DNA from 4 places in the Streptomyces albireticuli genome. Region 4 is predicted to be linked to each of the others. Evidence: riboswitches for the same ligand, from Rfam matches in the RefSeq annotation. Region 4 holds a riboswitch; each other region holds the start of a gene.
The links. Region 4 has a riboswitch for cyclic di-AMP ahead of SMD11_RS18035 (M23 family metallopeptidase). Riboswitches for the same ligand answer to the same signal wherever they lie in the genome.
Positions count from the first base shown of each region.

Region 1: another riboswitch for cyclic di-AMP. It lies ahead of SMD11_RS20290 (transglycosylase family protein); the one in region 4 lies ahead of SMD11_RS18035 (M23 family metallopeptidase).
Region 2: another riboswitch for cyclic di-AMP. It lies ahead of SMD11_RS28800 (C40 family peptidase); the one in region 4 lies ahead of SMD11_RS18035 (M23 family metallopeptidase).
Region 3: another riboswitch for cyclic di-AMP. It lies ahead of SMD11_RS08630 (M23 family metallopeptidase); the one in region 4 lies ahead of SMD11_RS18035 (M23 family metallopeptidase).

Region 1 covers NZ_CP021744.1:4,684,688-4,690,393, reverse strand. Annotated here, with positions in the region: gene SMD11_RS20305 (DUF501 domain-containing protein) at 1-375, opposite strand, end outside; gene SMD11_RS20300 (FtsB family cell division protein) at 430-900, opposite strand; gene eno (phosphopyruvate hydratase) at 1,013-2,299, opposite strand; gene SMD11_RS20290 (transglycosylase family protein) at 2,634-3,386, opposite strand; cyclic di-AMP (ydaO/yuaA leader) riboswitch at 3,390-3,574, opposite strand; gene SMD11_RS20285 (transglycosylase family protein) at 3,836-4,879, opposite strand; gene SMD11_RS20280 (cytochrome P450 family protein) at 5,070-5,706, opposite strand, start outside.
Region 2 covers NZ_CP021744.1:6,631,284-6,636,989, reverse strand. Annotated here, with positions in the region: gene SMD11_RS28815 (urease subunit alpha) at 1-155, opposite strand, end outside; gene SMD11_RS28810 (urease subunit beta) at 148-459, opposite strand; gene SMD11_RS28805 (urease subunit gamma) at 473-775, opposite strand; cyclic di-AMP (ydaO/yuaA leader) riboswitch at 1,604-1,803, shown strand; gene SMD11_RS28800 (C40 family peptidase) at 1,808-2,278, shown strand; gene SMD11_RS28795 (ATP-binding protein) at 2,390-2,827, opposite strand; gene SMD11_RS28790 (helix-turn-helix domain-containing protein) at 3,101-3,970, shown strand; gene SMD11_RS28785 (DUF397 domain-containing protein) at 3,980-4,222, shown strand; gene SMD11_RS28780 (8-amino-7-oxononanoate synthase) at 4,242-5,411, opposite strand; gene bioB (biotin synthase BioB) at 5,657-5,706, shown strand, end outside.
Region 3 covers NZ_CP021744.1:2,083,778-2,089,483, reverse strand. Annotated here, with positions in the region: gene SMD11_RS08640 (M16 family metallopeptidase) at 1-1,040, shown strand, start outside; gene SMD11_RS08635 (M16 family metallopeptidase) at 1,058-2,425, shown strand; cyclic di-AMP (ydaO/yuaA leader) riboswitch at 2,621-2,776, shown strand; gene SMD11_RS08630 (M23 family metallopeptidase) at 2,790-3,596, shown strand; gene SMD11_RS08625 (GntR family transcriptional regulator) at 3,789-4,568, shown strand; gene SMD11_RS08620 (HPr family phosphocarrier protein) at 4,721-5,002, opposite strand; gene SMD11_RS08615 (bifunctional GNAT family N-acetyltransferase/acetate--CoA ligase family protein) at 5,124-5,706, shown strand, end outside.
Region 4 covers NZ_CP021744.1:4,173,342-4,179,047, reverse strand. Annotated here, with positions in the region: gene SMD11_RS18045 (aldo/keto reductase) at 1-314, opposite strand, end outside; gene SMD11_RS18040 (MFS transporter) at 344-1,834, opposite strand; gene SMD11_RS18035 (M23 family metallopeptidase) at 1,924-2,964, opposite strand; cyclic di-AMP (ydaO/yuaA leader) riboswitch at 3,435-3,603, opposite strand; gene SMD11_RS18030 (PP2C family protein-serine/threonine phosphatase) at 3,838-5,013, opposite strand; gene SMD11_RS18025 (DEAD/DEAH box helicase) at 5,286-5,706, opposite strand, start outside.

The DNA of each region.
Region 1 (5,706 bases), 510 kb from region 4:
GCCGCCCGCGCTCGGGAAGCCCTCCAGCACCTCGATCGCGTCGCGGCGCGTGATGTAGTCGTCGTGCGCCGCCTGGTAGGCGGCGGCCAGCTCCGGGTCGGTCTTCAGGCGCGCCGTCATCTCCTTCATGACGCCGTCCGCCTCCAGCGTGCCGATCGCGGAGGCCGCGCGCGGGCAGGTGAGGTAGTACAGCGTCGGGAACGGCGTGCCGTCCTCCAGCCGCGGCTGGGTCTCGACGACGTCGGGGTTGCCGCAGGGGCAGCGGTGGGCGATCGTGCGCAGCCCGCGCGGCGGGCGGCCCAGCTGCTCCTTGAACGCGGCGATGTCCGCGTCGGTGGGCTCGGTGGGCTCGGTCTTCGGAGGAGGGGTGTCCATGTGCTCGCTCGTGCTCGCTCGTACTCGGTCTCGGATCGGGGTCGGGGGTGCGGCTCAGGGTGTGTCGGCGTCGGCGGTGTCCACGCCGTCCCAGAGGTTGCTGTACCAGGGGCGGTCCGCGGCCCCCTGGTCCTCGGGCCGCTTGGCGTCGCCGCTGCCGTCGACCACGCTGTAGCCGGTCTCGCCCTCGCGTACGTAGTGCAGGTGTTCGCGCGCCTGCTGCTCGACGTAGGCCGGGTCCTCCAGGCGCGCCTTGTGGTCCAGCAGCTCCTGGACCTGCTCGCGCGCCCGCTCGGACTGGCGCCGCTGGTCGGCGATGTCCGAGCGCTGGGTGACCCACTGGCGCATGGGGTAGGCGAGGGCGACGACCAGGGAGCAGACGACGAGCGCGAGGAGCGCCGCGCGGCCGGTCAGCCGGCTGCGGCGGGGCGGCTTGGCGCGGTAGACCCGGGCCGAGGGCCCGTTGACGAGCACCGTGCCGAGCGCCTTGAGCTTGGTCGCGGTGGAGAACCGGTCAGCCACCACATCGCCTCCCCGTTACGAACGTACGTCCCCGGCCACGGTACGGGACCGTGGCCGGGGACGTAGTGAGGCTGTCGACTCTCCCGGGGGAGTTTTCTCAGCCCTTGCCGTTCGTTCAGTTCGCGGAGCGGAACCGCGGGAAGGCGCTGCGGCCCGCGTACACCGCGGCGTCGTCGAGGATCTCCTCGATGCGCAGCAGCTGGTTGTACTTGGCGACACGCTCGGAGCGGGCCGGGGCACCGGTCTTGATCTGGCCGCAGTTGGTGGCGACGGCCAGGTCGGCGATGGTGACGTCCTCGGTCTCGCCGGAGCGGTGCGACATCATGCACTTGAAGCCGTTGCGCTGGGCCAGCTCGACGGCGTCCAGGGTCTCGGTCAGCGAGCCGATCTGGTTGACCTTGACCAGCAGGGCGTTGGCGGCGCCCTCCTCGATGCCGCGGCCGAGGCGCTCGGGGTTGGTGACGAACAGGTCGTCACCGACGATCTGCACCTTGTCGCCGAGGCGCTCGGTGAGGGTCTTCCAGCCGTCCCAGTCGTCCTCGAACAGCGGGTCCTCGATGGAGACCAGCGGATACGCGGCGACGAGCTCCGCGTAGTAGTCGGTCATCTCGGCGGCCGAGCGGGACTTGCCCTCGAACTCGTACGCGCCGTCCTTGTAGAACTCGGAGGCGGCGACGTCGAGCGCGAGCGCCACGTCCTGGCCGGGGGTGTAACCGGCCTCCTTGATGGCCTCGAGGATGAGGTCGAGGGCCTCGCGGTTGGAGCCCAGGTTCGGGGCGAAGCCGCCCTCGTCGCCAAGGCCGGTGGACAGGCCCTTGCGCTTCAGGACGGCCTTGAGGGTGTGGTAGACCTCGGTGCCCCAGCGCAGCGCCTCGGAGAAGGACTCGGCGCCGATCGGCGCGATCATGAACTCCTGGATGTCGACGTTGGAGTCGGCGTGCGACCCACCGTTGAGGATGTTCATCATCGGAACGGGCAGCAGGTGCGCGTTCGGGCCGCCGAGGTAGCGGAAGAGCGGCAGGTCGGAGGCCTCGGACGCGGCGTGCGCGACGGCAAGGGAGACGCCGAGGATGGCGTTGGCGCCGAGCGAGCCCTTGTTGTCGGTGGCGTCCAGGTCGAACATGGCCTGGTCGATCAGGCGCTGCTCGGTGGCGTCGTAGCCGACGAGCTCCGGGCCGATCTGCTCGATGACGGCCAGGACGGCCTTCTCGACGCCCTTGCCGAGGTAACGGTTCTTGTCACCGTCACGGAGCTCGATGGCCTCGAAGGCACCGGTCGAGGCACCGGACGGCACGGCGGCACGGCCCGTGGAGCCGTCGTCGAGGCCGACCTCGACCTCGACCGTGGGGTTGCCTCGCGAGTCGAGGATCTCGCGAGCTACGACGACGTCGATGGACGGCACGAGGGTCTCCTTCGTGTGTGTCTGGAGTTCTGCACCCCGAGCCTAACGGGCCCCGGAGGCTCCCCCTGCCGTTGGACCGGTTTCCCGGGCCGGGAAGCCGGAAAAAACAACACAAACGCCGAGATCAGGGGACGAATGTCAAGGGTGTTCGCTCAGCGGTGAAGGGAGCGGGGAACCGCCCGTGGCCGGGCGGCGGTGCGCCGGGAAACGGCGGAAGCCCCGCTCCGGCGCGCGCCCGGGGGCGCGGCGGAGCGGGGCGACCGCTGCGATCGGTGTCCGGCCGGCGACGGGTGAGCGTCCGGCCGGGCGGCGGCGGGGCGTGGCGCCCGCCGGGTCAGCGCAGGTGCAGCTGCTGACCGACGAAGATCAGGTCGGCGTCCTCGACGACGTCCTTGTTCAGCTCGTGGAGCTTCTGCCAGCCGCCCTTGACCTTCTCGGTCTCGGCGATCTTGGCGAGGGTGTCGCCTTCCTTGACCTGGTACTCGCCGTCACCCTTCTTGAAGGACCCCGAGGCGGAGTGCTTCGGGGCGGCCGGCTTCGGCGCGGGGGCCTCGTCCTGGTCGTCGGCCTGCGGGGCGACGTACTTCGGGGCGCTCTGCTTCGGCGCGGTCCGCTTGGGCGCGGCCTGGCGCTCGCTGCGGTCGGCGTGCGACTTGGTGGAGGTGCCGCGCGAGGACTTGGCGGTGCTGCCGGAGTCGGACGTGTCGACGTCGGCCTTGGCGCCACCCGGGGTCAGGCCGGGCACGGCGCAGCCCCAGGCACCCGGGCCCTGCATGGCGAGCAGCTTCTCGGCGACGGCGATCTGCTGGCTCTTGGTGGCCTGGTGCGGGTACGCGGCGTACTGGCCGCCGCCCGCGGCGTCCCAGGAGGACTTCGAGAACTGGAGGCCACCGTAGTAGCCGTTGCCGGTGTTGATGGACCAGTTGCCACTGGACTCGCACTGGGCGACCTTGTCCCAGGTGGAGACGGAGGCGGCGTTCGCGGAGGTGGCGATCATCAGCGGGGCGGCGACGGCCGCGCCGGTGACACCGGCGAGCGTGACGATGCGGACGGCCTTGGACGGACGACGGTGCTTGCCCTTGGACATGAGTCGTTTCCTCACCGACGCCTACGAGGTGAGCTGTCGGGTTCGGGCTAGTGAGTTCGCCCGGCCGGTCGTGCGAGCACTCCCGGCTTCACCCCAAGCCGTTCCGGCCTCCCCCGGTCACCGACCGACGGAATCCGTTCCGGCGCCTACCTTGGTTCCCCCGCTCCTGCCTACGGCGCTTAACGCGACGACTCCGCCGGCCGCCGGCAGGATTCGGCGTGGCGACCGTGGTGCTCGCGGTGGCGAGCGGTCACGACGGTAAACACAGTCGGCCGGAGGGTTCAAACCCCTCTTTCCAGCCACAGTTGCCTCTGGTTACCCATGGGAACCCGACATTTCCGCAGGTGAGGGCGGGTGCGGAAAGTCCGGGAGGATGCCGTTCCGCCGAAAAGCAACGAGACCCATGTCTCACTTTCGACTGGAACGGACATTCCCCCCGAACTGCCGCGCTATTTGCCCATCTCAAGCCTCTGACCAGGAAGGATCAGATCCGGATCCTTGCCGACCACCTTCTCGTTGCGCTCGTAGAGCGAGTGCCAGCCACCCGTAACGGAGTGCTTCTCCGCTATCGCTGACAGATTGTCACCGGGACGCACGGTGTAGTCGCCGGCCGCCGGCACACCCGGGCGCGCCTCGTCGCCGCCCCGGGACGGGCGCTGCTCGTCGTCCGAACGCGGCGGATCCGCGCGGTGCTTGCCCGTGCCCTCCCCGGCGGGGGCGCCGGGCGTACGGGAGTCCGCGGGGCCGGGCGTCGTGCCGGGGGTGCCCGTGGGCGGGTTGACGGGGGCCGTGGGGATCGCGGTGGGGTCGTCGGTGGGCGCGCCGCCGGGTCCGGCGTCCGGCCGTCCGCTCGCGGGGGCCGAGGGCGAGCCGGAGGGGGTCCGCGACGGGGATCCGTCGCCCTTGCCCGGCTCCCCGGAGCCGGAAGGCGTTCCGCTCGGGGCGGGTGCCGACGGGGACGGCGAGGAGGACGGCGTGGAAGGCTTCGACGGCTCGGAGGGCTTCGGCGACTCGGAGGGCTTCGTCGGCTCGGACGGCTTCGTCGGCTCGGACGGCTTCGACGACGCGGGCGACTCGGAGCGGTCCGTCGACGGGGACGGCGAGTGCTCCGGCGCGCGCGGGGCGGGAGACTCCGGCCGCGAGGGGTCCTTCGTGCTCCCGGGGTTCACGTCCGGCGCCCGGCCGCCCTTGCCGAGACCGGCCGCCGCGCCGCAGTTCTGCCAGGCGCTCGGGCCGCTGCCGTTGAGGATCTTCTCCGCGACGGCTATCTGCTGGGACCGGCTCGCGAGGTCGGGGCGCGGGGCGTACACCCGGCCGCCGTTCTGCTCCCAGAGCTCCTGGGTGAGCTGAAGTCCGCCGTACGAGCCGTTGCCGGAGTTGGCGCTCCACATGCCTCCGCTCTCGCACTGCGCGACGCGGTCCCAGGTCGGGGCGTCGGCCGCGTGGGCGCCGGTGGCGGCGAGCAGCGGCATGGCGATCGCCGATCCCGTCACCCCCGCGGCGACCACGATGGCGGGTGCCTGGCGGGGTCTGCGATGTCGACCGTTCCCGGAGCGCATGCGGTGGCCTCTCGTGTGGCGGCGGATATGGTCGTCGAAGATAGCGACGGCCCCCGGGAGTCACAAGCCGGTGTAGCGCAGGTCACGCGCAGATCACGTGCGGGGCACGTGGTATGACATGGGGTCATTTTTCGTGCGCCGTGAACTCCACCGGAAGCGTGCGCAGTCCGCGCATGATGAGCCCGCCGCGCCACCGCAGTTCCTCCGGATCGGCGGCCAGCCGCAGGTCCGGCAGACGGCGCAGCAGTGTGGCGAGGGCCGCCTGGCCCTCCAGCCGGGCGAGCGGCGCGCCCAGGCAGTAGTGGATGCCGTGGCCGTAGCCGAGGTGCTGGTTGTCGCGGCGGGCGAGGTCGAGGGTGTCCGGGTCGGCGAACCGCTCGGGGTCACGGTCGGCGGCGGCGAGGACGACGAGCACGGGGTCGCCCTCGGCGACGCGCTGCCCGCCGATCGTCAGGTCCTGGGTGGCGAACCGCCAGGTGGCGAGCTCCACCGGCCCGTCGTAGCGCAGCAGCTCCTCGACACCGGTCGCGAGCAGGCTCTCGTCGCCCTCGGCGAGGGCCCGCTGGAGCCGCGCGCGCTGCTCCGGATGGCGCAGCAGAGCGTAGGTTCCGTTACCGATCAGGTTCACAGTTGTTTCGAAACCGGCGAAGAGGAGGATGAAGGCCATCGCCGCGGCCTCGTTCTCCGTCAGGTGCTCACCGTGGTCGCTCGCCCGGATAAGGCCGGAGATGAGGTCTTCTCCCGGGTTCTCCCTCTTACGG
Region 2 (5,706 bases), 2.5 Mb from region 4:
CCGCCGCCGAAGACCGCCTCGTCGCCGGCGTGGCCGGGGCCGCCGCTGCGGTCCTCCTCGATCTCGACGAACAGATCGGTGTCGGCGAGCCGGATCCGGTCGCCGGTGGTCGGCCCGTAGAGCTCTCCGTAGGCGGCGCGGCCGAGCTCAGTCATCGAGCGGCCCCCCGCACTCGCCGCGCAGCCCTTCGACGACGCGCTTGCCGCCGATGGGCACGAGCTCGACCTCGACGGGGATGCCGGGCTCGAAGCGCACGGCGGTGCCGGCGGCGACGGAGAGCCGCTTGCCGTGCGCGGCGGCACGGTCGAAGACCAGGCCGGGGTTGGCCTCGGCGAAGTGGTAGTGGGAGCCGACCTGGACGGGCCGGTCGGCGGCGTTGAGGACGGTGAGCCGGGTGCGCGGCAGTCCTTCGTTGAGGCGTACGGGCGCGTCGGCGGCCAGGATCTCGCCGGGAATCATCGCGGTGCCCCCGTCAGCCGATGGGGTCGTGGACGGTGACGAGCTTGGTGCCGTCCGGGAAGGTGGCCTCGACCTGCACCTCGTGGATCATCTCCGGGATGCCCGCCATGACCTGGGCCCGGGTGAGCACCTTGCGGCCGGAGGACATCAGCTCGGCCACGGTACGTCCGTCGCGGGCGCCTTCGAGGACGTGGACGGTGATGAGGGCCACCGCCTCCGGGTGGTTGAGGAGCAGCCCCCGGGCACGGCGCTTGTCCGCCACGTCGGCGGCCACATGGAGGAGCAGGCGTTCCTGCTCATGCGGGGAGAGTTGCATGGGTCCACCTCACTGACGAACCGGGGTCCCGGCCGAACGCACCAGGGGCACAGTCGAGTTCAACACACTGTTGACCTGGGGTTCTTCTTCCGGTGACCAGGGATTGCAGATTAGGGCGGAACCTTTTCCAACGCGTTAACTGACCCTTTGCACATCCATGGCCAGAGCTATCCCGCCCGCCCCGGTCCGGCGGAACGCCCCACGGAGCCGGCGCGGACACGGGACACTCTCACCCCACCCCTCTCCCCCGCCCGTCCCGCCCCGGGCGGAAGCGAAGTGATCGGCTGCCGTCTGCAACTACGGGATCTCCTGGGCCGGATCAACTCCGCACGCGCGCATGACACGTACGGCCGTCTACGGGCCGCGCAGACCTTGGTCGTCGCCGCCGCGCGGCCGCCGGACGCGCCCGAACCGGCGTTCGCCCGGGGCCGTCGGGAGTGGCGCGCGGTGCGCCCTGACGCGGACGGTGCCGGTGCCGGCCGGGGTGCGACGGGCGCGTCAGGGCGCCGTCCCGCTCACGCTCCCGCCCGCGCCCACGGCACCCGGGTCGGCGGGCGGATAAACACCGCTCCCGCAGACGCCGGACGGTGTCGTAGACGGCGCGCGGTGATCGATTTCAACCGGGCACGCACACCGCGCCGGAGCAGGTGCGACGGCCCGCAGGCCAGGACCTCAACAGGGGAACCCGGACATGATCAAATCGCCGCGTGTCCACCGGAATCACCCAGGAGTGATCAGGCTCACATACCTTTGGTTCCGCTCGGAATCCGTACCAGGGCTGCGCCAAGATCCGGTCGACGACAAGACCCCGCCATCCCGGCGGGGCGGTCCAGGCGGACGCCGAACCCCGCCGCTGTCTGGATGCCGGGTCGACCGAACGCATCGGTGGGGATGGAGGACCCAAGCACGGTGGGACGACCAAGAGTAGTGCGGTCGGCCCTTGGGGTGAAGCCGTTGACACGGCCGGGCAACCTTCGCCTGCCCGAACCCGACAGGTCATCCTTCACAGGCGGCTGACGAAGGGTTGGCACCATGGGCGCGCACAAACGTCCGTCAAAGCTCTCCAAGGCCGGCGCCGCCTCGGCCCTCACGCTCGCCGCCGTCGGCGCCACAGTGCTGGTACCGGGTGGCGCGGCCGACGCGGAAGCCTCGTCCGTCTCGACCCAAGCGCTGAGCATCGCGGCCTCGAAACAGGGCTCCCCCTACCAGTGGGGCGCGACCGGCCCCCACCGCTTCGACTGCTCGGGCCTGACGCTCTACTCCTTCAAGCGGGTCGGGAAGTCCCTGCCCCGCACCGCCGCCCAGCAGTACAACGGGACCAGCCACATCCCGCGCGCCGCCCGGGAACGCGGCGACCTCGTGTTCTTCGTCTCCGGCCGGGGGATCTACCACGTCGGGATATACGCGGGGAACGGCAAGATCTGGCACGCTCCCAAGACCGGCACCGTCGTCCGCCTGGAGCGGATCTGGACGAACAACGTCCTTTACGGCCGGGTGAACTGACCGACGACGGCCCCGCCCCGGCCCGCCCGGCGACCAGGCGTCGCCCCGGCCCCCGCGCGCCACGCGGGGGCCGGCCCCGGCGGGGCGGGGCCTCGCCCCGCGCCGCGGGGCTCAGCGCTCGGCGACGACCGACGCCGTCCAGGGCAGCGAGATCCAGACCGTCTTGCCGCCGTCCGAGGTCGGGGTGAAGAACAGCCTCCCGCCGTACTCCGCGGTGAGACAGCGGATGATGACCAGACCGCGGCCGTTGTCCTGCTGGACGGCCGCGGGCAGCCGGCGCGGGTAGCGCGGATGGCTGTCGGTGACGCCGATGCGCAGCTGCTGCTCCTGGTCGAGCCGGATGTCGACGGTGAAGGTCGGCGACTGGCCGCGGGTGTGCTGAACGGCGTTGGTGGCGAGCTCCGAGACGATCAGCCGTACGGTCTCCGCGGTTTCCGTGCCACCCGGCAGCCCCCAGTCCGCGAGCACACCCGCCACATAGCGGCGGGCCGTGGAGACCGAGGCGGGAGCGCTCGGCAGAGTGACGGTGGCTTCTTGATGGTCTGCCATGACCTGTCCCTTTCCCACCGAGACCGGGCTCCGACGCATCGCGTAGCGACGATTGCCGAAAGTGGAGAGCGGTTCTCGGACGGCTCTTCGCGACAGAGTGCCACTGATAACAGCAGTGATGGGAGCGATCCACCGAGATATGCATATATCTGTCGCCCGAAGCGGTGAACTCTGGGCCGGAAGACCGGATTTGGACGGCACACTGGTCTATCGACACCGACGTGACGTGTTCACCCCGTTCACCTCATTCACCTCGGGCGGTAGGGAGGGCAGATGCGATACGGACCCGCGGTACGCCGCCGCAAACTCGGTGCGGAGCTGCGCCGCCAGCGCGAGCTCGCCGGGCTGACGAGCCTGGAGGCCGCGCGTGCGGTGGGCTGGCACCAGTCGAAGGTCAGCCGGATCGAGACAGGCAGCAGCGGGGTGAAGTCCGCGGACGTCGCCCTGTTGCTGGACGCCTACGGAGTGACGGACCCCGAGCTGCGCGCCCTGCTGGGGGCGCTGTGCGGTGCCGGGTCGGCCGATGCCGAAGGCGCCCGCCGGGGCTGGTGGTACGCCTACCGCAATCTGCTGCCGTCCGCCTATCTGGACTTCATCAGCCTGGAGTCGGAGGCCTCGCGGTTACGGACCCTGGAGACCACGGTGGTGCCGGGGCTGTTGCAGACTCCCGCCTACGCCCGTGCCGTCACCCGCGCCGCCCTCCACGACCCACCGCCGGAACAGGTGGAGGAACTGGTGCGGGTGCGCATGGCGCGGCAGTCGGTGCTGCGGGGCAGGCAGCCGCTGGAGCTGTGCGCGGTGCTGGACGAAGCGGTGCTGCGCCATGAAGTGGGCGGACGGCAGGTGATGGCCGGGCAGTTGCGGCACCTGGTGGAGACGGGGGCGCAGCGGCATGTGCGGCTGCATGTCCTGCCGTTCACCAGTGGTGGCCATCTCGGCATCACCGGACCTTTTGTTATCTTCTCATTTCCGCGCATTGCTGATCTGGATGTGGTTGTTCTCGACCACTTGACGAGTAGCCTCTACTTGGAGCGGAAAGAAGACCTCCGGGCGTACGCCACGGCATTCACCACGCTTCAGGCGCACGCCCTCTCGCACGAGAAGTCGTTGGAATTCATCGCCGGGATCAACGACGGCGCGTAAGGAGGCACCATGTCCGCAATGCCTCGGTACGTTCCCTCTACACCGACCCTGGGCGCCGCAGCGTGGCGGCGCAGCAGCTACAGCACCGGAATGAACAACTGCGTCGAGACGGCGGAGCCCGCCCCGGGGTTCCTGGCCGTGCGCGATTCCAAGCGCGCGGCGGGCCCCGCCCTGCTGTTCACCCCGACGGCCTGGTCGGCGTTCGTCGGAGGGCTGAGCGAAGGGGTGCTCCGCCCCCTCGCCGGTCACTGAGCGAGCGGCTCCGGGCACCTCAGGCGGCCGGCGCGGTCCTCACGACCGTGGCGGCCGCCTCTTCGATCTGCCGGTCCGACAGGTCCGCGCGGGCGGTGAGCCGCAGCCGGGAGACGCCGTCGGGCACGGACGGCGGCCGGAAGCAGCCCACCGCGAGCCCCTCGGCCCGGCAGTCGGCCGCCCAGGCGACCGCGGCCTCCGGTGACGGCGCCCGCACGGACACCACCGCGGCGTCGGGCCGTACGGACACCCGGCCCGCCGCCGTCACCGCGCCGTGCAGCGCGTCGGCCACGTACCGGGCGCGGGCCGCCCGTTCCGGCTCGCGGCGCAGCACCGCGAGGCTCGCGAGTGCGGCGCCGACGGCGGCCGGGGCGAGGCCGGTGTCGAAGATGAACGTCCGGGCGTTGCTGACGAGGTGGCGGATCACCCGGGCGGGGCCGAGGATCGCGCCGCCCTGGCTGCCCAGCGACTTCGACAGGGTGACGGTCGCGACGACGTCCGGGGAGCCCGCGAGGCCCGCGGCGTGGACGGCGCCGCGGCCGCCGGCCCCGAGGACGCCCAGCCCGTGCGCGTCGTCGACCAGGAGCGCGGCGCCGTACGCGCGGCAGGCGTCGGCGAGGGCGGCGAGCGGCGCGGCGTCACCGTCCACGGAGAAGACGGAGTCGGTGACGGCGAGCGCGGGACCCCCGTGGGCCTCCAGCGTCTTGCGCACCGCCTCCGGGTCGGCGTGCGGGACGACGGCCGTGCCGGCGCGGGCGAGCCGGCAGCCGTCGATGAGCGAGGCGTGGTTGCCCGCGTCCGAGACCAGCAGGGTGCCGGGCCCGGCGGCGTCGGCGGGGGCCGCGAGCGCGGTGACGGCGGCGAGGTTGGCCGCGTAGCCGGAGGAGAAGACGAGCGCGGCCTCGAAGCCGCAGAAGTCGGCGAGCTCCGTCTCCAGGCGGGCGTGCAGTTCGGTGCTGCCGGTCACCAGCCGGGAGCCGGTCGCGCCGGCGCCCCAGCGGCGGGCGGCCTCGGCGGCCGCGGCGGTGACCTCGTGGTGGCGGGTGAGGCCCAGGTAGTCGTTGCCGGCCAGGTCGATCAGGGGCGAGTCGGCGGGGCGCGGGCGGAGGGTCCGCACCAGCCCGGCGGCGCGGCGCCGCGCGTGGTGCCGGTCGATCCAGTCGAACGGGTCCTGAGCCAGCGGAGCCATCTGCCGCCCTTCGCGTCGTGTCGTGCCCGGCCGTGCCCCGGCGCCTTCCGTGCCGCCGCGCTGTCGCGATCTTCGTGGTGGACCGGGTCGCGTTCTGTGCGGTCCCACCAGAACGCACGGGATCTTCCTAGAACCTAGCCCCGGTCCCGCCTGGTCAGGGTGTGGCAATACACACACCTCGAACACCGGGTGTTGTGTGATTCCTCCCTGGCCCAGGGTGGTGGGGGTGGGGAAGGATCTCCGTCATGGACCTGCTGAACACGCTGGTGGACAAGGGGCTGCGGCGGGAGCTGCC
Region 3 (5,706 bases), 2.1 Mb from region 4:
TGCCCGCCCACCAGCTGGAGCTCGCCCTCTGGCTGGAGGCGGACCGCATGGGCTCGCTGCTCACCGCCCTCGACGACGAGTCGATGGAGAACCAGCGCGACGTCGTCAAGAACGAGCGCCGCCAGCGGTACGACAACGTGCCCTACGGCACGGCCTTCGAGAAGCTGACGGCCATGGCCTACCCCGACGGCCACCCGTACCACCACACCCCGATCGGCTCCATGGCCGACCTGGACGCCGCCTCCCTGGAGGACGCGCGCGCCTTCTTCCGGACGTACTACGCGCCGGGCAACGCCGTGCTGTCGGTCGTCGGCGACATCGACCCCGAGCAGACGCTCGCCTGGATCGAGAAGTACTTCGGGTCCATCCCCGCGCACGACGGCAAGCAGCCCCCGCGCGACGGCACCCTCCCCGACGTGATGGGGCAGGAGCTGCGCGAGGTCGTGCGCGAGGAGGTGCCCTCGCGCGCCCTGATGGCCGCCTACCGGCTGCCGCACGACGGCACCCGTGAGGCCGACGCCGCCGACCTGGCCCTCACCGTCCTCGGCGGCGGCGAGTCCTCCCGGCTGCACAACCGCCTGGTCCGCCGCGACCGCAGCGCCGTCGCCGCAGGCTTCGGGCTGCTCCGGCTCGTGGGCGCGCCCTCGCTCGGCTGGCTGGACGTCAAGGCGTCGGGCGGCGTGGAGGTCCCGGACATCGAGGCCGCCGTCGACGACGAGCTGGCCCGCTTCGCCGCCGAGGGCCCGACCCCGGAGGAGATGGAGCGCGCCCAGGCCCAGCTGGAGCGCGAGTGGCTGGACCGGCTCGCGACCGTCAGCGGCCGCGCCGACGAACTGTGCCGCTTCGCCGTGCTCTTCGGTGACCCGCAGCTCGCCCTGACCGCCGTGCGGCGCGTGCTGGACATCACCCCGGAGGAGGTGCAGGCGGTCGCCAAGGCCCGGCTGCACCCCGGCAACCGCGCCGCGCTGGTGTACGAACCGACCGCCCCCGAGGCCGCCGAGGCCGATGTGACCGCTGAAGAGACGGAGACGGCCCAGTGAGCGACGCCGCGGCCACCATGACCTTCCACCCGCAGCCGCAGCCCGGCGCGCCCACGCCGTGGGCCTTCCCGGCCCCCGAGCGCGGTCAGCTGCCCAACGGCCTGACGGTGCTGCGCTGCCACCGCCCCGGCCAGCAGGTCGTCGCCGTCGAGATCAACCTCGACGCGCCCCTGGAGGCCGAGCCGGCCGGCCTCGACGGCGTCTCCACCATCATGGCGCGCGCCCTCTCCGAGGGCACCGACAAGCTGACGGCCGAGGAGTTCGCCGCCGAGCTGGAGCGCTGCGGCGCCACCCTCGACGCGCACGCCGACCACCCGGGCGTCCGGATCTCCCTGGAGGTCCCGGCCTCCCGGCTGGTCAAGGCGCTGGGTCTGCTCGCCGACGCGCTGCGCGCCCCGGCCTTCCCCGACGGCGAGGTCGAGCGGCTCGTCCGCAACCGCCTGGACGAGATCCCGCACGAGCTGGCCAACCCCGCCCGCCGGGCGGCCATGGCCCTCTCGGCGCAGCTCTTCCCGGCCGACTCGCGGATGTCGCGCCCCCGTCAGGGCACCGAGGAGAGCGTCGAGCGCATCGACGCCGCGTCCGTGCGGGCCTTCTACGAGGCGCACGTCCGCCCCGTCACCACCACCGCCGTTGTCGTCGGCGACTTCACCGGCGTCGACCTGGACGCCGCGCTCGCGGACACCCTCGGCGCCTGGACGGGCTCTCCCGCGGCCCCCCGGCAGGCCCCGCCCATCACGGCGGACGACACGGGCCGTGTGGTCATCGTGGACCGGCCGGGCGCCGTCCAGACCCAGCTGCTCATCGGCCGGATCGGCGCCGACCGGCACGACCGGGTCTGGCCCGCCCAGGTGCTCGGCACCTACTGCCTCGGCGGCACCCTCACCTCCCGCCTGGACCGCGTCCTGCGCGAGGAGAAGGGCTACACCTACGGCGTCCGGGCGTTCGGCCAGGTGCTGCGCTCCACGCCGGACGGCACGGGCGCGGCCATGCTGGCCATCAGCGGCTCGGTGGACACCGCCTCCACCGGCCCGGCCCTCGACGACCTGTGGACCGTGCTGCGCACCCTCGCGGCCGAGGGTCTGACGGACGCCGAGCGCGATGTGGCGGTGCAGAACCTCGTCGGCGTCGCGCCGCTGAAGTACGAGACGGCGGCGGCCGTCGCGGGCACGCTGGCCGACCAGGTCGAGCAGCACCTCCCGGACGACTTCCAGGCCCGGCTCTACGAACGTCTCGCGGCGACGGGCACGGTGGAGGCCACGGCGGCCGCCGTCAACGCCTTCCCGGTCGACCGGCTCGTGACGGTCCTCGTGGGCGACGCCGCGCAGATCGCGGAGCCCGTGAAGGCCCTGGGCATCGGCGAGGTGACGGTCGTCACCGGCTGACGCTTCGTCAGGAAGTGGGGAGGCGCGTGAGGTCGGCGAGACCCACGCGCCTCCCTTATGTCCGATTTAGTGGAGTGGTTGCACGTCTGGCATGTGGCGTACGCCACAAAACGTGAGTTCTGTTTGCCGTTCGAATCGGGCGCCGTTTAGCGTCAGGGCGGTTGTCCGTCAGATGTGAGTCGCATCCGCGGCCCCGGGCAACCATCGCCGAGTCCCCGTACGGCGCGAGCCAGGGGAGCCGGGGACCCACATGTCCCTGGGGTGAATCGGGTCCCTTTCCGGAGGGAGCCGTAGGAGACCTTCCTGCTCCGAACCCGTCAGCTAACCCGGTAGGCGAGAAGGAAGGAAAGGAATAGCCGCACCTATGGCGTTCACTCGTGCCACCGGGAAGCACCGTCGTCCGAGCCGCGCCGTGCGCACCGGCGCGAACATCGCGGGCATAGCCACCCTGACGGCCACCGGCGTCGTCGCCGGCTTCGCCGCCCCCGCGCTCGCCGCCACCACCGACGACGCCCCGCGCGCCGAGGACACCGGCCTCACCCAGGCCATCGTCATCGGTGAGGACACCGCCACCCGCGTGGGCGAGCAGGCCGAGGTCCAGCGCAGCTCCGCCGAGGAGACCAGCGCCCGCCTCCAGGCCGAGGCCGAGGCGAAGAAGCAGGCCGCCGAGACCAAGAAGCTCGCGGACGAGGCCGCCCGCAAGGCCGAGGCCGAGCGCAAGGAGCAGGAGCGCATCGCCCGCGAGGAAGAGCGCAAGAAGCTCAACGCCTACGTGTCGCCGATCGAGGGCTCGTACGTCTCGACCTCGTACAAGGCCTCCAGCGGCCTGTGGTCCTCCGGCAGCCACACCGGCGTCGACTTCCACGCCGAGTCCGGCACGTCGGTCCGCTCCGTCGGCGCGGGCACCGTGGTCGAGGCCGGCTACGGCGGCGCCTACGGCAACAACGTCGTCATCAAGCACAACGACGGCACCTACACCCAGTACGGCCACCTGTCGTCCATCGGCGTCAGCGCCGGCCAGACGGTGACCGCGGGCCAGGAGATCGGCATCTCCGGCGCCACCGGCAACGTCACCGGCCCGCACCTGCACTTCGAGGCCCGCACCGGCCCCTCCTACGGCTCCGACATCGACCCGGTGGAGTACCTGCGCTCGCACGGCGTCGGCATCTGACACCCGCGCGCACCGCGTCGTTCCACGAAGGCCCCGGCCCCCGGCCGGGGCCTTCGTGTTGGCCAAAACATATCGATGAAATCCTCGGCGCCATCGGAAATCGCGGGCCGCTGCAATAGAGTCGTTGACCAGGCGTCAATCGGCCGCGTTTCGCGGGGGTCAATGCGGAGGTTCACCCATGCGGGGCCGTACGTGAACGGCGATGGTAAAGCGGCACCGAACGGCGGCCGCATTTCGGCGCACGCGGTCTGCACGGCGATCCGCGACGACATCGTCACGGGCGTCTTCCCGCCCGGTGGCCGGCTCACCGAGGAGGTCCTCGCCCGCCGGTACGGCGTCTCCCGGGTGCCCGTGCGCGAGGCGCTGCGCACCCTCGCCTCCGAAGGCTTCGTGACCACCCGCAGGCACGCGGGCGCCTGTGTCGCCGAGCCCACCGAGCAGGAGGCGGCCGATCTCATCGAGGTCCGGGCGCTGCTGGAGCCGCTGGGCGCCGCGCGGGCCGCGCAGCGCCGTACGGAGGCGCACCTGAAGGTGCTGCGCGGCCTGGTCAGGCTCGGCCAGGAGCGGGCCCGCGGCGGCCGCACGGGCGAGCTGCGCCCCTTGGACGACTGGTTCGACGAGACGCTCGCCCAGGCGTCCGGCAGCCCCAGCCTCGCGGCCCTGCTCACCCAGCTCCGGCTCAAGATCTCCTGGGTGTACGTGCCGGAGCCGCCGGCCCGGCCGGTGGTGGCCTGGGACACCTGCGCGGCCCTGGTCGACGCCGTCGCGCGCGGGGACGCCGACCGGGCGCGGGCGCTCGCCACGGCCCGCGCCGACCGGGCGCCCGGCGCCTACCGGCTGCGGAGCGCGTCCCGGCCGCGGCACGCCGGGGGCCCGGAGCGGCCGCCGGCGCAAACGGACCGGGAGCACCGGAAACAAACCCCCGGACAAAGCCCGAAACAATCTGTGCACACGGCGAGCGCACGTTCTTAACAATTGGCTGCTATTCCCGCCCGGCGGGAAGGCCGGAATTCCTCCGGCGCGCGCACCGGAAACCGGTGCGGGAAGGAAAGCCCGGGAACGACAGCGGGGCCGCGGCGGCCTCGATCGGCCGCCGCGGCCCCGCCGCGCGCGATTCCCGTGAATCAGACGGTCTCCGGGAGCTCCTCGAGACCCTCGGCGACCAGCTTCGCCAGACGGTCCAGGGCGGCCTCGGCACCCTCGGCGTCGGACGCGAGCACGATCTCCTCGCCACCCTGGGCGCCCAGGCCCAGCACGGCCAGCATAGAGGCGGCGTTGACGGGGTTGCCGTCGGCCTTGGCGATCGTCATCGGGACGCCGGCGGCGGTCGCCGCACGAACGAAGATCGACGCCGGACGGGCGTGGAGGCCCTCGGCCCAGCCGACGTTGACGCGGCGCTCAGCCATGGTGTTGCCCTTCAAGTCGTAAGGAGTTGTCTAGACCAGTGTTGCACAGGGGCGAACGTGCTCCTGGTTCACCCCGGACGGCCCTAGGCGGGTTGTCGGCGCCCGGCCTTACGCTGACCCCATGCAGACGCCGTCCGAGCAGGTGTATCCGGCCCACTGGGAAGCCGACGTGGTGCTGCGCGACGGCGGTACCGCGCACCTCCGCCCCATCACGGCCGACGACGCCGGGCGGCTGGTCAGCTTCTACGAACAGGTCTCGGACGAGTCGAAGTACTACCGCTTCTTCGCCCCCTATCCCCGCCTCTCCGACCGGGACGTGCACCGCTTCACCCATCACGACTACGTCGACCGGGTCGGGCTCGCCGCCACCGTCGGCGGCGAGTTCATCGCCACCGTCCGCTACGACCGGATCGACCCCCGCGGCCTGCCCTCCTCCGGCCCGGCCGACGAGGCGGAGGTCGCCTTCCTGGTCCAGGACGCCCACCAGGGCCGCGGCGTCGCCTCCGCCCTGCTGGAGCACATCGCGGCCGTCGCCCGCGAGCGCTCCATCCGGCGCTTCGCCGCCGAGGTGCTGCCCGCCAACACCAAGATGATCAAGGTGTTCACGGACGCCGGCTACACCCAGAAGCGCAGTTTCGAGGACGGCGTCGTCCGCCTGGAGCTGGACCTGGAGCCCACCGACCGGTCCCTCGCCGTGCAGCGCG
Region 4 (5,706 bases):
GTCTTGATGACGGTCGACGACAGCCCGCGCGGGTCGGGGATGCCCGCGCCGACCTTGGTGGCCAGGACGATGTCGGCGCGGTTGCCACGGGAGGCGAACCATTTGCCGATCACCGTCTCGGACTCACCGCCGCTGTTTCCCGGGACCCACGCGGAATAGACGTCGGCGGTGTCGATGAAATTGCCGCCCGCCGCCGCGTACGCGTCGAGGACCGCGAAGGACTCCGCCTCGTCCGCCGTCCAGCCGAAGACATTGCCGCCGAGTGCCAGCGGGTGTACGGAAAGGGTGCCGATCTTCTGGTGGATGTCAGCCATGTTCCGGTTTAACTCCCTTACGGAGGTGGTTATTCCGCGGTCGCCGGTACGGGCCCGGGGCGCTTCGCCGACAAGGGTTCCGCGATCGATTCCAGCGAGCGCCCCTCCGCACGTACCGCGAGGAACGCGGCGACCAGGCCCGCCAGGCACATCAGCGACGCGCCGACCTGGAAGGCCAGGACCGTGTCGCCGACGACGCCGCTGCTGGTCAGGTCGGAGAAGAGCAGGGGCCCGCTGATGCCGCCGGCCGCCGTTCCCAGGGCGTAGAAGAACGCGATGGCCATGGCCCGCGTCTCCATCGGGAAGATCTCGGAAACGGTGAGATAGGCGCTGCTCGCGCCCGCGGAGGCGAAGAAGAGGACGACCGCCCAGCACGCGGTGAGGGTCGTGGCCGTCAGCCGGCCGGCGCCGAAGAGCCACGCCGTGCCGAAGAGCAGGATCCCGGAGAGCAGATAGGTGGACGAGATCATGACCCGCCGGCCGACCGTGTCGAAAAGCTTTCCGAGCACCAGCGGGCCGATGAAGTTCCCCGCCGCGATGACCGCGAAGAAGTAGCCCGTACGCGAGGTGGAGACGCCGAAGAACGTCGTGAGGATGGCCCCGAAGCCGAACGTGATGGCGTTGTAGAGAAACGCCTGCCCGATGAAGAGCGACAGGCCCAGGACCGCCCGCCGCCGGTAGTCCGAGAAGACCGTGCGGGCTATTTCGCGGAACGTGATGGGGCCTCGCTGGTGGATGGTGATCTCACCCTCCGGCGGCGGCAGCCCGTGCCCCTTCTCCGCCTCCACCCGCCGCTCGATCGACGTGACGAGTTCCTCGGCCTCTTTTCCCCGCCCGTGGATGAAGAGCCACCGCGGGCTCTCCGGCACATGGCGGCGTACGAGCAGGATGACCAGCCCCAGGACGACGCCCAGCGCGAAGGTCAGCCGCCAGCCCACCTCCATGGGGAAGATGTCCGTGTCCAGCATGACGAGGGACAGCAGGGAGCCACCGACCGCGCCCAGCCAGAAGCTGCCGTTGATGATCAGGTCGACGCGGCCCCGGAAGGCGGCGGGGATCAGCTCGTCGATGGCGGAGTTGATGGCCGCGTACTCGCCCCCGATGCCGAAGCCCGTCAGGAAGCGGAACGCGAAGAACCACCAGGAGGAGAAGGACAGCGCCGTGAGCGCGGTCGCGGCCAGATAGACCGCGAGCGTCACGATGAAGAGCTTCTTACGGCCGTACTTGTCGGTCATCCGGCCGAAGAACAGCGCGCCACTACAGGCCCCCGCCACGTACAGCGCCGCCGCCAAACCCGTGACCTGCCCGGACGTCACGGGCAGGCCACTGCCGGACTCCGACAGCCGGCCGGCGATGTTGCCGACGACCGTGACCTCCAGGCCGTCGAGGATCCAGACCGTGCCGAGGCCGATCACCACCGTCCAGTGCCACCTCGACCAGGGCAACCGGTCGAGCCGGGCGGGCACGGAGGTGGTGAGCGCCGCGTCAGGGGTCGCGTCTGGCGTCGCGTGAGCCGTCACACGCGCCGGGTAACCACTCGGGCGCCGGATATGCAGCCCGGGCCCCCGCTACGGCGGACCGGACCTCCGCCAGGGCAGACCGGACCCCGCTACGGCTGAAGGCCCCTCGCGCGCAGCCACGACAGCGGGTCCACCGGGCCCGCGCCGCCCGGCCGGACCTCCAGGTGCAGATGCGGACCGGTGACGTTGCCCGTCGCCCCGACCCGGCCGATGACGTCCCCGGCCGCGACCTTCCCCGACGTCACGACCATCGACGACAGGTGGCAGAACCACAGCTCCGTACCGTCGTCCAGCCGCAGCACGATGCGGTAGCCGTACGCGCCCGCCCAGCCCGCCTGGGTGATCGTGCCGCCGCCCACCGCCTTGACGGGCGTGCCCGTCGGGGCGGCGAAGTCCTCACCGGTGTGATTCGCGGACCACATGTTGCCCGCCTGGCCGAAGCCCGCGGTCAGGGTGTACGAGCCGACCGGCAGGCTGTACGAGCCCGAGCGCGCGCCCGCACCGGACCCCGAGGACGACCCGGAGGACCCCTTGGAGGACCCATGAGAGGACCCATGAGAGGAAGGGGACGAGGACGCGTGCTCCCGCTTCTCCGCCTCCGCCTTCTCCTCCTTGGCCTTCGCCTCGGCTTCCGCCTTCTCCGCCTCGGCCGCCTCACGGGCCTCCGCCTTCGCGGCCTTCACCTCCGCCGCCCGCTCCCGGGCGGCCTCCCGCTGCGCCTCCACGGCCTCCCGCGTCTTGGCGTCGCGCGCCTCGTCGTCGGCGGCGTTCTGCTGGTACTCCGCCTGCTGGAGGATGCGGGCGCGCAGCGCCTCGCCGGCCGTCGCCGTGCCGCGGGCCACGTCCTCGGCGGACAGGCCCGCCCGGGTCAGCGGCTGATCGGCGCCGGGCGCGGCGGCGGCCGCTTCGACCGCGGCTCTTCCGGAGCCCGCGGCAGCCTTGCCCTTCCCGTCGGCGGCCTTCTCGGCCGTACCCGCGTCGCCCTTGCTCATGAACGCCCCGACGCCGGGGATCCCCGACAGGTCCGGCACGGATATCGGGGCCGGCGGACGGTCCTGGGCGCTCGCCATGCCGCCCGCGCCGACGGCCGCCATGACACCGACGCCGAGCACCGCGCCGCTGCGGGCCATCGTGCCGCCGCGCTGCTTGGCCACGCGGTGCCGGCCCCGGGCGGAGGCGGAGGAAGGAGCGGGGGCGGGGACCACGGGCCCGGCGCTCACCGGGCCGGAAGCCTCCTCCGGCTCGGCCCTCCCGCCCGGCTCGACGTACGCGGGCATGTATCCGGGAACGAGTCCGGGGACCGGTCCGGGCAACGGCTCGGACCCGTAATCGGCCGTGTACTCGGGTACATGGGCGTTTTCGTAACCGGCCGTATACGGGCCGGACGCGTACTCGGCCTCATAGCCGGACCCGTACCCGTACCCGGCCTCGTACTCGGGCGCGTATTCGGATGCGTATTCCGCCGCGTGTCCGGGCTCGGGCGCGTGTGCGGCGGCGTGGTCCGTCACGTACGGCATCCCGTACCCGGCGGGCAGCGAAGGGGCGTGCGGCAGTGGACTGTCGCCAAGGGCAGGCTCGTTGGACGCCACGGGGGCGTTCTCCTTTCCTTCCTTCTCGCCTACCGGGTTAGCTGACGGGTTCGGAGCAGGAAGGTCTCCTACGGGCCGGAGTGCGGCCCGATTCACCCCAGGGTTGGTGGTTCCCCGGTTCCCAGATACCGCTGGTGGATCAGGTGGAGCTGTGCCCGAGGGATTCGGCGAAGGCGCACGGCGCCGCCTCTTACGGCGGTTGTGAGGACCGCGCTGCGTTATCGAACGTTAATAGACTTGCCAGCCGGAATCCAAGCCGAAAGCGTGAATCCGCGGGCTTCTTGGCCAGACTTTACGATTCACGTCCAGGTGATCATTCGTCAGTTCGCACATCCGGGCGCTTACCTGAGCAGGCATCCGTTCGCACAACCGGCCGCCCTTCGGCCGTGCGCCGAGAGGGGAAATGCGCGCGGATCAAGATCCACTACGGACGGTGCCCGCCGGTTTCCGCACGGCCGTCGCACCGGACGCCGACCCGGTCACCGCGCGCTGATAGCGGCCGTCCCCGCGCCGAATGGCCAGCAGCGCCATGTCGTCCTCCGTGTGCCCGCCCGAGTGGTGGGTGACGTCCATGATGAGGACGTCGAGGAGCGACTCCGGGCTCCTGAAGGGGCGGCCCGACAGCCGGGTCCGTGGGTCGTAGAAGACGCCGTTCGCGTCACGGGCCTCTGTCACCCCGTCCGTGAACAGCAGCAGCATCGCCCCGGTGGGGAACTCCCACTCCTCCACCCGGTCCGGCCACATCCCCAGCTCCCCCATCCCGAGGGGCAGGGCCGGTACGGCCGGCTCCGCCTCCCCGACGCGGCCGTCCGCGTAGAGCAGGAGGGGCGCCGGGTGACCACGGTTGACCAGGCGCAGGACGGGCTCGCCGGGCGGCATCTCCCCCAGCACGGCGGTGGTGAAGCCCTCGAACTGATCAAGGTTCGCGCGCCGGGAGCCCTCCCTCTGCAACGCGCGCTCCAGCCGTGCCGCGAGCCCCTCCAGCGTGCGCTCCTGCTCGGCCGCCTCACGGAAGGCGCCGATCACCACGGCGACGGCCTCCACCGCCTCCAGGCCCTTGCCCCGTACGTCGCCGACGATGACGCGCACGCCGTGCGGGGTGTCCTGGACGGCGTAGAGATCGCCGCCGATCCGGGCGTCCGCCTGCGCCGCGACATAGCGCGCCGCGATCCGGAGGCTGTCGATACGGGCGGGCGGCACCGGCAGTACGGCGCGCTGGGCGGTCTCGGCGATGCCCCGGGCCGAGGCCAGCTGCTGGGAGCTGCGGCGGGCGAGACGGTTGATGCCGAGGGCGAGGAGGGAGACGACCGCGATGGCGAGGACCTCGCTCAGGGACGCCCCGACGTCGTCCGCGCTGGCGTGGAGGGCGAGCGCGATCGCGGCCGCGGTGGCCGCGGCGGCGGCGCCGGCGGTCGCGCGCCAGGAGGAGAGGGGGGCCGCGACGAGCGGCGCGGCGGAGAGGAGAGGGGCGCTGGTGTAGCGGGAGGGGGTGGCGAGGTCGAAGAGGACCCCGCAGGCGATCAGAACGGCCGGGAGTCGGCGGACGACCCGCCTGGCCACGGGGTTCCGGTGCCCGTTTCCGTTCCCCACCGCGCTCTCTCCTGACCGGACGTCCCGCACGTCACGCGGCCTACCCTTCCGGGTGGGGGGCGGTGGGGCGAACGGTGGTGGGCCAAGCGGGTGCGGCCTGGGGGGCGGGGGGGCGGTCTGTACGTGCCGGGTTTTCCCCTACCCGCCCCTTCCCGAACGTCCTCAGGCGCCGGACGGGCTGAAGAACAGCCCGTCCGGCGCCTGAGGGAACGAGGTCCGTACCGAACCCGGAGGAAGAAGAGCGAGGCCGGGAAGGCCCCGCCGGCTACGTCCTAGGAAGGACGCCGGGCGCCGCCGCCCGCGCCGCCGCCGCTGCGCCGGGGGCGGCCCGCCGCGGTGCCGGGGCGGGAGGCGCTGGACCGGCGGGAGCCGTTGCCGTTGCCGCCGGCCGCCAGGCCACGGAAGCCGCCGCCACCGGAACCACCGGAAGCGCCCGACTCCGCCGTACGCGTACGCCCGCGACCGCCCCGGCTGCCGCGCGAACCGGTCCCGGCGGAGGCGGCGGAACCGCCCGCCGCGCCCGAGCCGGAGCCGCGCGAACGCGAACGGGACGAGGACTTGCCGGAGCCCTGCGGCTGGGCCGGGGCCGGCGGCGCGATGACCACCGCGACACCACTGGGCTCACGGGCACCGGTGATCCGGACAAGCTCCGGGTCGCGCGGGTGGGTGTTGATGACGTTCGGGGTGATCTTC